3 regions of the Enterobacter sp. RIT637 genome follow, and region 2 is predicted to be linked to each of the others. Evidence: predicted binding sites of a transcription regulator. Region 2 holds the regulator's gene; each other region holds the start of a gene.
What was found. The regulator PurR, encoded in region 2, represses purine synthesis genes. The targets are predictions, from matches to a motif close to CANGCAAACGTTTGCNTG.
Positions count from the first base shown of each region.

Region 1: purE (5-(carboxyamino)imidazole ribonucleotide mutase) is a predicted target of PurR. The motif match lies at 2,475-2,492, and genes of this name have one in related genera.
Region 3: purL (phosphoribosylformylglycinamidine synthase) is a predicted target of PurR. The motif match lies at 1,499-1,516, and genes of this name have one in related genera.

Region 1 covers NZ_JAIHAZ010000013.1:17,734-21,863, forward strand. The annotation lists gene cysS (cysteine--tRNA ligase) at 1-647, opposite strand, end outside; gene ppiB (peptidylprolyl isomerase B) at 822-1,316, shown strand; gene lpxH (UDP-2,3-diacylglucosamine diphosphatase) at 1,320-2,042, shown strand; gene K5E19_RS17225 (YdgH/BhsA/McbA-like domain containing protein) at 2,182-2,391, shown strand; gene purE (5-(carboxyamino)imidazole ribonucleotide mutase) at 2,563-3,072, shown strand; gene purK (5-(carboxyamino)imidazole ribonucleotide synthase) at 3,069-4,130, shown strand, end outside.
Region 2 covers NZ_JAIHAZ010000001.1:461,394-465,523, forward strand. The annotation lists gene punC (purine nucleoside transporter PunC) at 1-468, opposite strand, end outside; gene punR (DNA-binding transcriptional activator PunR) at 583-1,494, shown strand; gene purR (HTH-type transcriptional repressor PurR) at 1,511-2,536, opposite strand; gene K5E19_RS02255 (YnhF family membrane protein) at 2,834-2,923, shown strand; gene K5E19_RS02260 (MFS transporter) at 3,090-4,130, shown strand, end outside.
Region 3 covers NZ_JAIHAZ010000004.1:241,574-245,703, forward strand. The annotation lists gene purL (phosphoribosylformylglycinamidine synthase) at 1-1,413, opposite strand, end outside; gene mltF (membrane-bound lytic murein transglycosylase MltF) at 1,681-3,231, shown strand; gene tadA (tRNA adenosine(34) deaminase TadA) at 3,119-3,625, opposite strand; gene yfhb (phosphatidylglycerophosphatase C) at 3,683-4,130, opposite strand, start outside.

The sequences.
Region 1 (4,130 bases), on a different contig from region 2:
TGTTTGCAGTTCATCGCGGAACATTCAATGTGCCAGCCCGGACGGCCTTCGCCCCACGGGGATGGCCAGCTTGGTTCGCCCTCTTTGGACATTTTCCACAGTACGAAGTCCATCGGGTTACGCTTCACGTCCACCACGTCCACGCGCGCGCCGGCCTGGAGCTGATCCAGATCCTGACGGGAAAGCGAACCGTAGGTTGGGTCCGTCGGCACCGAGAACATCACGTCACCGTTGTCAGCAACGTAAGCGTGACCGCGTGCGATCAGCTTTTCGGTGATCTCGATGATTTCGTGAATATGGTGGGTCGCACGCGGCTCGCTGTCCGGGCGCTGAATATTCAGGGCGTCGAAATCTTTGTGCATCTCGACGATCATGCGATCGACCAGCGCAACAAAGCTTTCGCCGTTTTCATTAGCGCGCTTGATGATTTTGTCGTCGATATCGGTGATGTTACGCACATACTTCAGCGTATAGCCCAGGAAACGCAGGTAGCGGGACACCACGTCGAAAGCGACGAAGGTACGGCCATGGCCGATATGACAGAGATCGTAAACCGTAATACCACACACGTACATGCCGACTTCCCCGGCATGGATAGGTTTAAATTCCTCTTTCTGGCGCGTCATTGTATTAAAGATTTTTAACATCGAAGATTCCATGTAAACACGTGTGTGGACGAAAACCGGGTATTCTACCCGTAATTCAAACCCGAAGCAGCACACAATGCAAGGTGATCGCATCCTGTGGTTATGCTATAACAAGCCCCTATAGATGACCCGAACGCGGGTCGACGTACCACAATAACGGAACAGGATGCAAAAATGGTTACTTTCCACACTAATCATGGCGATATCGTAATCAAGACCTTTGATGACAAAGCGCCTGAAACAGTTAAAAACTTCCTGGACTACTGCCGCGAAGGTTTCTACAACAACACCATTTTCCACCGCGTGATCAACGGCTTCATGATCCAGGGCGGCGGTTTTGAACCTGGCATGAACCAGAAAGAGACCAAAGAAGCGATCAAAAACGAAGCGAACAACGGTCTGAAAAACACCCGTGGTACGCTGGCGATGGCCCGTACTCAGGCACCACACTCTGCAACCGCGCAGTTCTTCATCAACGTGGCTGACAACGACTTCCTGAACTTCTCCGGCGAAAGCCTGCAGGGTTGGGGCTACTGCGTATTCGCAGAAGTGGTTGAAGGTATGGACGTGGTTGACAAGATCAAAGCCGTCTCTACTGGCCGCAGCGGTATGCACCAGGACGTTCCTAAAGAAGACGTAGTGATTACAAGCGTGACCGTCAGCGAGTAATTCGTGGCGACACTCTTTATTGCGGATCTGCATCTGCAAACAGAAGAACCGGCGATTACCGCCGGTTTTCTGCGTTTTTTACGCGGTGAAGCGAAAAACGCCGACGCGCTGTACATTCTGGGCGACCTCTTTGAAGCCTGGATTGGCGACGACGACCCTAACCCGCTGCACCGTGAAATGGCTTCGGCCATTAAAACGCTGGTGGATTCCGGCGTCCCCTGCTACTTCATCCACGGCAACCGTGATTTCCTGATCGGCAAGCGCTACGCCCGCGAAAGCGGCATGACGCTGCTGCCGGAAGAGCAGGTGCTCGACCTCTATGGCCGCAAGGTCCTGATCATGCACGGCGACACGCTCTGCACCGACGATACCGGCTACCAGGCGTTTCGCGCCAAAGTCCACACTCCGTGGATCCAGACGCTGTTCCTCGCCCTGCCGCTGTTTATCCGCAGCCGTATCGCCGCCAAAATGCGCGCAGGCAGCAAAGCCGCCAACAGCAGTAAATCCATGACCATCATGGACGTTAACCCGCAGGCGGTGGTCGACGTGATGGAAAAACACCACGTCCAGTGGCTTATCCACGGGCATACCCATCGTCCTGATGTCCATACTCTGATGACCAACGGCGAACCCGCCCATCGCGTGGTGCTGGGCGCGTGGCACACTGAGGGGTCAATGGTCAAAGTCACGCCGGAAGGCGTAGAGCTGATCGCGTTTCCGTTTTAATCCCTCCTCACAATTCATTCTATTTTTTTGAACGATATCGGCAAATTGTTTCGATTTTAATCAGCCCGTGGTCGGCCTATTATTTATCACATCAGGGCAACATGCCCTATCCCAGACAAAATACTTAAGGAATACGACCATGAAATCCATCAAAACTTTCGTTGCAGTTGCTGCCCTCTCCCTGGTTTCTTTCGGTTCTTTTGCGCAGAGCGTGAGCGCAACCGCCTCTACCCTTGACCGCGCAGAAGCGAAAATTGCCGCGCAGGCCGCCGAACAGGGTGCCTCTTATAAAATTACGAGCGCGAAGGTCGACAACCGCGTTTACATGACCGCACAACTGACTAAATAATCATTGCCGATTGACGAAAACAGACCGCCAGAACGCGGTCTGTTTTGTTATGAATTGATGGCAACAACGGCTCAAGATTTAACCGCGCAACCGTTTTCCTTGCCCGTATAACATGCTATTCTCTGTGCCCTCGAAAGCAGTGTGTTTCGCACCACAGGAGTTTTAAGACGCATGTCTTCCCGCAATAATCCGGCGCGTGTCGCCATCGTGATGGGGTCCAAAAGCGACTGGGCTACCATGCAGTTCGCCGCCGAAATCTTTGAAATCCTGAATGTTCCGCACCACGTTGAAGTGGTCTCCGCGCACCGTACACCGGACAAACTGTTCAGCTTCGCCGAAAGCGCCGAAGAGAACGGTTATGAGGTGATCATTGCCGGCGCGGGCGGCGCAGCACATCTGCCGGGCATGATTGCCGCCAAAACCCTGGTGCCGGTTCTGGGCGTCCCGGTACAAAGCGCCGCGTTAAGCGGTGTGGATAGCCTCTACTCCATCGTTCAGATGCCGCGCGGTATTCCTGTCGGCACGCTGGCGATTGGCAAAGCGGGCGCGGCGAACGCAGCCCTGCTGGCGGCGCAAATTCTTGCGACGCACGATAAAGCATTGCATCAGCGCCTGGCGGACTGGCGTAAAGCCCAGACCGACGAAGTGCTGGACAATCCAGACCCGCGGGGTGCGGCATGAAGCAGGTTTGCGTCCTCGGTAACGGCCAGCTAGGCCGCATGCTGCGTCAGGCCGGTGAGCCGCTGGGTATTGCCGTCTGGCCCGTCGGGCTGGATGCTGAACCTGAAGCCGTACCGTTCCACCAGAGCGTGATTACCGCCGAGATCGAACGCTGGCCGGAAACCGCGCTGACCCGCGAGCTGGCGCGTCATAACGCCTTCGTTAACCGCGACGTGTTCCCGATCATTGCCGACCGTCTGACGCAAAAGCAGCTGTTCGACAAGCTCGGTCTGCCGACCGCGCCGTGGCAGCTCCTGTCCGATAAAAGCGAATGGAATGATGTTTTCGCGATGCTGGGCGAGCTGGCAATCGTGAAGCGCCGCGTGGGCGGTTACGACGGCCGCGGCCAGTGGCGTCTGCGCGCAGATGAAACGGCAGAACTGCCGGACGACAGCTACGGCGAGTGCATCGTTGAGCAGGGCATTAACTTCAGCGGTGAAGTGTCGCTGGTTGGCGCGCGCGGGCACGATGGTCGCACGGTGTTTTACCCGCTGACGCATAACCTGCACCAGGACGGCATTCTGCGCACCAGCGTCGCTTTCCCGCACGCCAATGCCGACCAGCAGGCGCAGGCGGAAGAGATGCTCTCAGCCATCATGCACGAGCTGGGCTATGTGGGCGTCATGGCGATGGAGTGCTTTATCACCCCGTCAGGTCTGCTGATCAACGAGTTGGCGCCGCGGGTGCACAACAGCGGCCACTGGACGCAAAACGGCGCGTCCATCAGCCAGTTCGAGCTGCACCTGCGCGCAATCACCGAGCTGCCGCTGCCGCAGCCGGTGGTGAACAGCCCGTCGGTGATGATCAACCTGATCGGCACCGATCTGAACTACGACTGGCTGAAGCTGCCGCTGGTGCATCTGCACTGGTATGACAAAGAGGTTCGCGCGGGTCGTAAGGTCGGTCACCTTAACCTGAACGACACCGATACCGATCGCCTGAGCGCCACGCTGGAAGCGATCGTTCCTCTCCTGCCGCCGGAATATGCGAGCGGAATTGTCTGGGCACAGTCAAAGCTC
Region 2 (4,130 bases):
ATGGGCGAGGATCCAGCTTCCGAGCAACGGGGCAAGGGCAGGCGAGAGACCGACCAGCGGCATAATGGTGGCGAAAATTCGGTTAGTGCGGGATGCCGGATAATAATCGGTCACCAGCGCCTGCCAGGTCACCGCTGCAGCACAGACGCCAACGGCCTGAATGAAACGCAGTACCAGCAGCCAGGTGGCATCGCGTACCCACAGCATGCCGAGGCAACCCACGGCAAAAATAGCCAGACCCAGTAGCAGCACCGGTTTACGACCAAAGCGATCGGAGAGCGGCCCCCAGAGCAGCTGCGCGAAGGCAAAACCGGCGAGGAACAGGCTCAGGCTGGCGCTGATAGCGGCTGCGGGGGTTTGCAGATCTTCCTGCATCGCGGCAAACGCGGGCAGATACATGTCGGTCGCTAAAAAGCCCAGCACGCTTAAGCCGCCGAGCCAGACTAAAAATCCTTTCCTGGGTTGCATTCTTTTATTCTCCTGAGGAGGCAGGTGTACGTTGGCGCAGAGTGTAGGGAGTGCAAAGCGGCTTGTGAAACGCTAATATTTGTCGAGTGCATTCAAATTTTTTGCAGGCAGAACATGTGGTCAGATTATTCTCTTGAAGTTGTCGATGCTGTTGCCCGTAACGGCAGTTTCACCGGTGCCGCGCAGGAGTTACACCGCGTACCCTCGGCGATCAGCTACACCGTGCGTCAGCTGGAAGAGTGGCTGGCGGTTCCGCTGTTCGAGCGGCGTCATCGCGACGTGGAATTAACGCCCGCAGGCGCGTGGTTTTTGAAGGAAGGGCGTTCTGTTATCAAAAAAATGCAGATCACCCGCGAGCAGTGTCAGCAGATCGCGAACGGCTGGCGCGGCCATCTCTCCATCGCGGTGGATAATATCGTTAAGCCGGAACGGACCCGGCAGATGATCGTGGATTTCTATCGTCATTTTTCTGATGTCGAACTGCGGGTCTCCCAGGAGGTGTTCAACGGCGTCTGGGACGCGCTGGCGGATGGCAGGGTTGAGATGGCGATTGGGGCCACGCAGGCGATCCCCGTTGGGGGACGCTATGCGTTTCGCGATATGGGGATGCTGAGCTGGACCTGCGTTGTCGCCAGCGATCATCCGCTGGCGACAATGGAAGGCCCTCTCAGCGATGACACGCTGCGCAACTGGCCGTCGCTAGTGCTGGAAGATACCTCGCGCTCGCTGCCCAAGCGCATTACCTGGCTGCTGGACAACCAGCGTCGCGTGGTGGCCCCTGACTGGGAATCGTCGGCAACCTGTCTTTCTGCGGGGCTGTGCGTGGCGATGGTGCCCGTACACTTCGCGCGTCCGCGTATCGATACCGGCGAGTGGACAGCGCTAACGCTGGAAAATCCGTTCCCGGATGCGGCCTGCTGTCTGACCTGGCAGCAAAACGACGTATCGCCTGCGATGGCCTGGCTGCTGGATTATCTGGGAGACAGCGAAACGTTGAATCGGGAGTGGCTACGGGAGCCAGCATAACTGGCTCCGTAAGCGATTAACGGCGATAGTCGCGGAACGGACCGTCCGCCACGGAGCGGCGCTCAATGAGGCGCGGGTGAACTTCAATCGACTGGGATTCTTCACGCTTGTTGACGATCCTGTCCATCAGCATGTTGAAAGCCGTTTCGCCCAGTGAATCTTTTGGCTGGTGAATGGTGGTCAGCGCCGGGGTGAAGAAGCGCGCGTTACGCACGTTGTCATACCCGATCACGGAAATATCCTGCGGCACCCGCAGGCCCAGCTCGTCGGCGGCGCAGAGCGCGCCCATCGCCATAATATCGCCGCCACAGAAAACGGCCGTCGGGCGATGCGGTTGGGAGACAATCTGCTGCATTGCGCGGTAGCCGGATTCCGGCTCAAAGTCGCCCTGAACAATCCAGTTTTCCGGCACGGTGATGAGCGCCTCTTCCATTGCCTTCATAAACCCGGCCAGACGGCCCGCACCGGTGTTGCGTTCCAGCGGCCCCGGGATCACGCCAATCTCGCGGTGACCGCGTTCGATCAGATAACGACCGGCCATATAGCCGCCTTCAAAGGCATTATCGATAACGGAATCGGTGAAATCCGCGCGCGCTTCGCCCCAGTCCATCACCACCATCGGAATGTGGCGATACTCTTCCAGCATAGAAAGCACGGACTCTGGGTACTCAGAACACATCACCAGCAGGCCATCGACGCGCTTTTGCGCCATCATCGACAGGTAGGCGCGCTGCTTCTCGATGCTGTTCCACGCGTTGCCCAGAATCAGCGTATAGCCTTTCTGGAAGCAGTTTTTCTCAACGGCTTCGATGATTTCGGCAAAATAGGCCGCTTCGCTGCTGGTCGCCAGCAAGCCAATCGACTTGGTGTGATTCACCTTCAGGCTGCGCGCAACCGCACTTGGGGAGTAATGTAACTCCTTGATCGCCGCCCAGACGGCGTTGCGCGTCTCTTCCGCGACGAAGCGGGTTTTGTTAATTACATGTGATACGGTTGTAGTGGAAACGTTTGCGCGTTTTGCTACGTCTTTTATTGTTGCCATTCAATGTCACTCCAGACCATATCCTAAACTCCTGAAAAACTTGAAGGTAAACGTTTGCCTTCTCTCACCCTTATTACGCAATCTTGAGTTGCGACACGCCGGGAAAACGACACAGGACGTCAGGAGGGGGTCAATGGCCGGTACGCTAATAAATTTAGCGTGGAATTTTGTCCTATCTTGATGAAAAGGGGAAGAGCTAAAGTGGATATCAGTTTAAATCCAGGAAGATTTTTGACGTAAACTGTGTAAAAATGAGCAAGCTCACTTTTCGTGGGGTGATTAAAAGGAGAAAAATTGATGAGTTCCGATCTGAAGTTTTCGCTGGTGACCACCTTTATCGTGCTGGCATTGATTGTTGCCGGTGGTTTGACGGCTGCGCTGCATTGATTTACGCGGGGGGGAGAGTCCTCTCCCTCCTCATTTGCTTCCTATTGTTACCTCTCCGGCAAAAATCTTTTGCCAAAATGTTAACTTCTCAAATTTTGTGATTGATGTCATGCTTTTGACTTCTTTGTTCTGTGTCGCTTGATGACACGGCATCCGGAGTTGACTCATGAAAATCAATTTTCCTCTGCTGGCCCTGGCGATTGGCGCTTTTGGGATTGGCACCACTGAATTCTCCCCCATGGGGTTACTGCCTGTTATCGCACGCGGCGTGGACGTCTCTATTCCTGCTGCCGGGATGTTAATTAGCGCCTATGCCATCGGCGTGATGGTCGGGGCCCCGCTGATGACGCTGCTGCTGTCGCACCGCGCACGTCGCAATGCGCTGATATTTTTAATGGTGATCTTTACGCTGGGCAACGTGCTCTCCGCAATTGCGCCGGATTACACCACCCTGATGCTGTCGCGTATTCTGACCAGCCTGAACCATGGCGCATTTTTCGGTCTGGGCTCGGTTGTTGCGGCAAGCGTGGTTCCGAAGCACAAGCAGGCCAGCGCGGTGGCGACCATGTTTATGGGGCTGACTATCGCCAACATAGGCGGTGTGCCGGCGGCCACCTGGCTGGGTGAAGTGATTGGCTGGCGAATGTCTTTCCTGGCGACAGCCGGGCTGGGCGTGGTGGCGATGGTGGCGTTGTTCTTCTCCTTACCGAAAGGGAGCGCCGGTGAACGTCCTGACGTGCGTAAAGAGCTGTCGGTGCTGATGCGTCCTCAGGTGCTTTCCGCGTTGCTGACCACGGTGCTGGGGGCCGGTGCGATGTTTACGCTCTACACCTATATTTCACCGGTGCTGCACGATATCACCCACGCGACGCCGATCTTTATTACCGCGATGCTGGTGCTGATTGGCGTGGGCTTCTCTATCGGTAACTATCTGGGCGGGAAGCTGGCCGATCGTTCCGTGAGCGGTACGCTGAAAGGCTTTTTAACCCTGCTGATTGTCATCATGATTGCGATCCCGTGGCTGGCGCGCAACGAATGGGGTGCCGCGATTGCGATGGTCGTGTGGGGCGCTGCTACCTTTGCCGTGGTACCACCGCTTCAGATGCGGGTGATGCGTGTCGCCCATGAAGCGCCAGGTCTCTCTTCTTCCGTGAATATCGGTGCGTTTAACCTGGGTAATGCGCTGGGGGCCGCAGCGGGCGGGGCG
Region 3 (4,130 bases), on a different contig from region 2:
CTGCACGGAGGCGAAGTCGAGATCCGCGTCAGACTGGCCGGAGGCCATAGAAGAAGCCGCGCCGCCGCCCAGACCGATGTTCATCGCCGGGCCGCCGAGCACAATCAGCTTCGCGCCGACGACAATCTCGCCTTTCTGCACGTGATCGGCACGGATGTTGCCGATCCCACCCGCCAGCATGATCGGTTTGTGGTAGCCGCGCAGCTCTTCGCCGTTGTGGCTGTCCACTTTCTCTTCATAGGTACGGAAGTAACCGTTCAGCGCCGGACGGCCAAACTCGTTGTTGAATGCCGCGCCGCCCAGCGGGCCTTCGGTCATGATATCCAGGGCGGTCACGATGCGCTCAGGCTTGCCGAAATCTTCTTCCCACGGCTGTTCAAAGCCCGGGATACGCAGGTTGGATACGGAGAAACCGACCAGACCCGCTTTCGGTTTAGCGCCACGACCGGTCGCACCTTCGTCACGGATTTCACCGCCGGAGCCGGTCGCCGCACCCGGCCACGGGGAGATCGCCGTCGGGTGGTTGTGGGTTTCCACTTTCATCAGGATATGCGCGGGCTCCTGATGGAAGTCATAGCGCCCTGCTTCGCGATCGGCGAAGAAGCGGCCCACCTCGGAACCTTCCATCACCGCGGCGTTGTCTTTATAGGCAGACAACACGTGGTCAGGGGTTTGTTCCATGGTGTTTTTGATCATTTTGAACAGCGACTTCGGCTGCTGTTCGCCGTCAATAATCCAGTCGGCGTTGAAAATCTTGTGGCGGCAGTGCTCAGAGTTAGCCTGCGCGAACATGTAGAGTTCGATGTCGTTCGGGTTGCGGTTGAGCTTAACGAACGCATCCTGCAGGTAGTCGATTTCGTCTTCTGCCAGCGCCAGGCCGAGACGCAGGTTGGCGTCAATCAGCGCCTGACGGCCCTGCTCCAGCAGGTCTACGCTCTGTACCGGCGCAGGCTGATGGTGTGAGAACAGCTTCTGCGCGTCGTCGAGAGAGGCAAATACGCTCTCCATCATGCGGTCGTGCAGTTCAGCCGCAACCGCCTGCCACTGCGCGTCGCTCAGGGTAGAGGCTTCAACATAGTAAGCCACACCGCGCTCCAGACGGTTAATCTGGCTCAGACCACAGTTGTGGGCGATGTCGGTGGCTTTGGAAGACCAGGGGGAGATGGTACCCGGACGCGGCGTCGCGAGGATCAGTTTGCCGGTTGGCGTATGGCTGCTCAGGCTTGGACCATACTTGAGCAGGCGTTCCAGCTGTACGCGCTCCTCTGCATTCAGGGGGGCATTCAGGTCAGCAAAATGGACATACTCAGCGTAAATATTGCTTACCGGAAGGTCGGCCGCCTGAAAACGTGCCAGCAGTTTGGTAATACGGAAGGCAGACAGTGCAGGCGAACCACGCAGAATTTCCATCATAAGTCTCTCGTCTTCGAAGCGCCGGGGCGCTTACAGTGTGCGCAAGGGGGGAAAACGGGCGTCATTATAGAGAATCCTGAGCGCCGACGAAACCGTTTGCGTCGAAATAAAATTTGCACAGCGGTTTAACAATAGGTGTGACCTGTCTCTCTAATTTGTTGCCAAGTGGCGTAACTTTGCGCAAAATGCCGCTCATTCAATGGCAAACCTTATTCTTAACATGGCTACAGCACACTGAGGCAACCGGCGTCGCAGAGAATTAACTAATTGAAAAAATTAAAGATTAATTATCTGCTCATCGGCATTGTTACGTTGCTGCTGGCAGTGGCCCTCTGGCCTTCTATCCCCTGGTTCGGTAAAGCCGAAAACCGTATCGCCGCCATTCAGGAGCGGGGGGAATTGCGCGTCAGTACCCTCTCCTCTCCGCTGATTTACGGCGACATCAACGGCAAAACCATTGGCCTGGATTATGAACTGGCCCAGCAGTTTGCCGACTATCTGGGTGTTAAGCTCAAAATTACCGTGCGCCAGAACATCAGCCAGCTGTTCGATGACCTGGATAACGACGACGCCGATATCCTTGCTGCCGGGCTGGTGTACAACAGCGAGCGCAGCAAGAACTACCAGCCGGGCCCGACCTACTACTCTGTTTCCCAGCAGCTGGTTTACCGCGTGGGAAGCGTGCGCCCTCGCTCGCTCGCCACTATTAATGAGCAACAGCTGACGATTGCCCCCGGCCATGTCGTGATTGACGACCTGCGCGCCCTCAAAGAGAAAAAGTTTCCTGACCTGAGCTGGACGGTTGACCCAAAACTGGGTACCACAGAACTGCTTGATCAGGTTAAAGACAAAAAGCTGGCCTATACCATTGCGGATTCGGTGGCGATCAGCCTTTTCCAGCGCGTGCACCCTGAAATCGCCGTGGCGCTGGATGTGACTGACGAACAGCCGGTGACCTGGTTCACCCAACTGGATAACGATCAGACCCTCTCTGCGGCCATGCTCGATTTCTATAACACCATCAATGAAGACGGGACGCTGGCGCGCCTGGAAGAAAAATACCTCGGCCACGGTGACGACTTCGATTACGTCGATACCCGCAGCTTCCTGCGTGCAGTTGATAGCGTGCTGCCGGACCTGCAGCCGCTGTTCGAAAAATACGCCCAGGAAATTGACTGGAAGCTGCTGGCGGCGATCTCGTATCAGGAATCCCACTGGGATACTCAGGCTACCTCTCCGACCGGCGTGCGTGGTCTCATGATGCTGACGAAAAATACCGCGCTGAGTTTGGGTGTTAATGACCGTACCGACGCGGAGCAAAGCATCAGCGGCGGCGCGCAGTATTTACAGGATATGATGGCCAAAGTACCTGAGACCGTGCCGGAAGAAGAGCGGATTTGGTTTGCACTGGCCGCCTACAACATGGGCTATGCGCATATGCTGGACGCGCGCGCGCTGACGGCAAAAACCAAAGGTAACCCGGACAGCTGGTCTGATGTAAAACAGCGTCTGCCGCTGCTGAGCCAGAAACCGTGGTACACCAGGCTGACGTACGGCTATGCGCGCGGGCATGAAGCCTATGCCTACGTTGAAAACATTCGTAAGTATCAGATAAGCCTGGTGGGGTATCTGCTGGAGAAAGAGAAAGAGGCGGCAGAAGCTAAACAGCTGGCTCAGAGCTACCCGGTGGTCGCACCGGACGAACTTAATCGTCCGCCCGCTTCAATTCTGCCTTTTGTTGCTTTTTCTGCTGCCGGCGCATTCGAAAGAAGTCACTCAGCAGACCCGAACACTCTGGTGCAAGTACCCCACCGATAGTCTGCACCTGGTGGTTCATCCCCGGATGGCCGAGCACGTCCATTAGCGAACCGGCCGCGCCTGTTTTTTCATCCCGCGCACCAAATACCAGCGTACCGATACGACTGTGCACCATCGCGCCGGAACACATGACGCAGGGTTCAAGGGTGACGTACAGGGTAGTATCGAGCAGACGATAGTTTTGCAGTACCAGCCCGCCCTGACGAAGCGCCATAATTTCGGCGTGCGCGGTAGGATCGTGGCGGCCAATGGGGCGGTTCCACCCTTCGCCAATCACCTGATTATTATGAACCAGCACCGCGCCCACGGGCACTTCGCCCTCTTCCCAGGCACGTTGAGCCAGCGTGAGCGCGTGGCGCATCCAGTATTCATGATTGAGTTCAGGGTTGGACAACGGTTGATACTCCAGTCGAAAAGCGGGCGGCATTATACACAGCCGCTATGGATAAGACTATTCGAGTTGCTGAAGTTCACCTGACGGCGTGACGCGCCAGCGGTGCTGGCAAAAATAGAGCAGCGGGTTGTCCTGCTTGCTGTCGCTGTAGCCGCTGTACAGGCGCAGCGGCGTGCCGATACGCTTCTCCAGTTGGACCACTTTCTCGTGCCCCAGGCAGCGCATAGTCAGCACCCAGCCGCCGTAAGCGCGGGAGATTTGCGTGGCGATAAGATTCACGCGCGGCAGCCATGGCGTATCAAAATAGACCTGCTCGACCAGCGTCTGCGGGGAGCCGGTAATCAGCCAGATGTCGGCATCGTTCGCGTCGAGGTAGCTGGTGAGACGCGCCTGCACCACGGGAAACGCGGCGACATGGCCGCGAAACCAGTGCGCAAAATCCTTTTCGAGCTGTTTAAGCCGTGCTTCGCTGTGACCAAAGGTGCATCCCCAGAGCAGCAGGCTC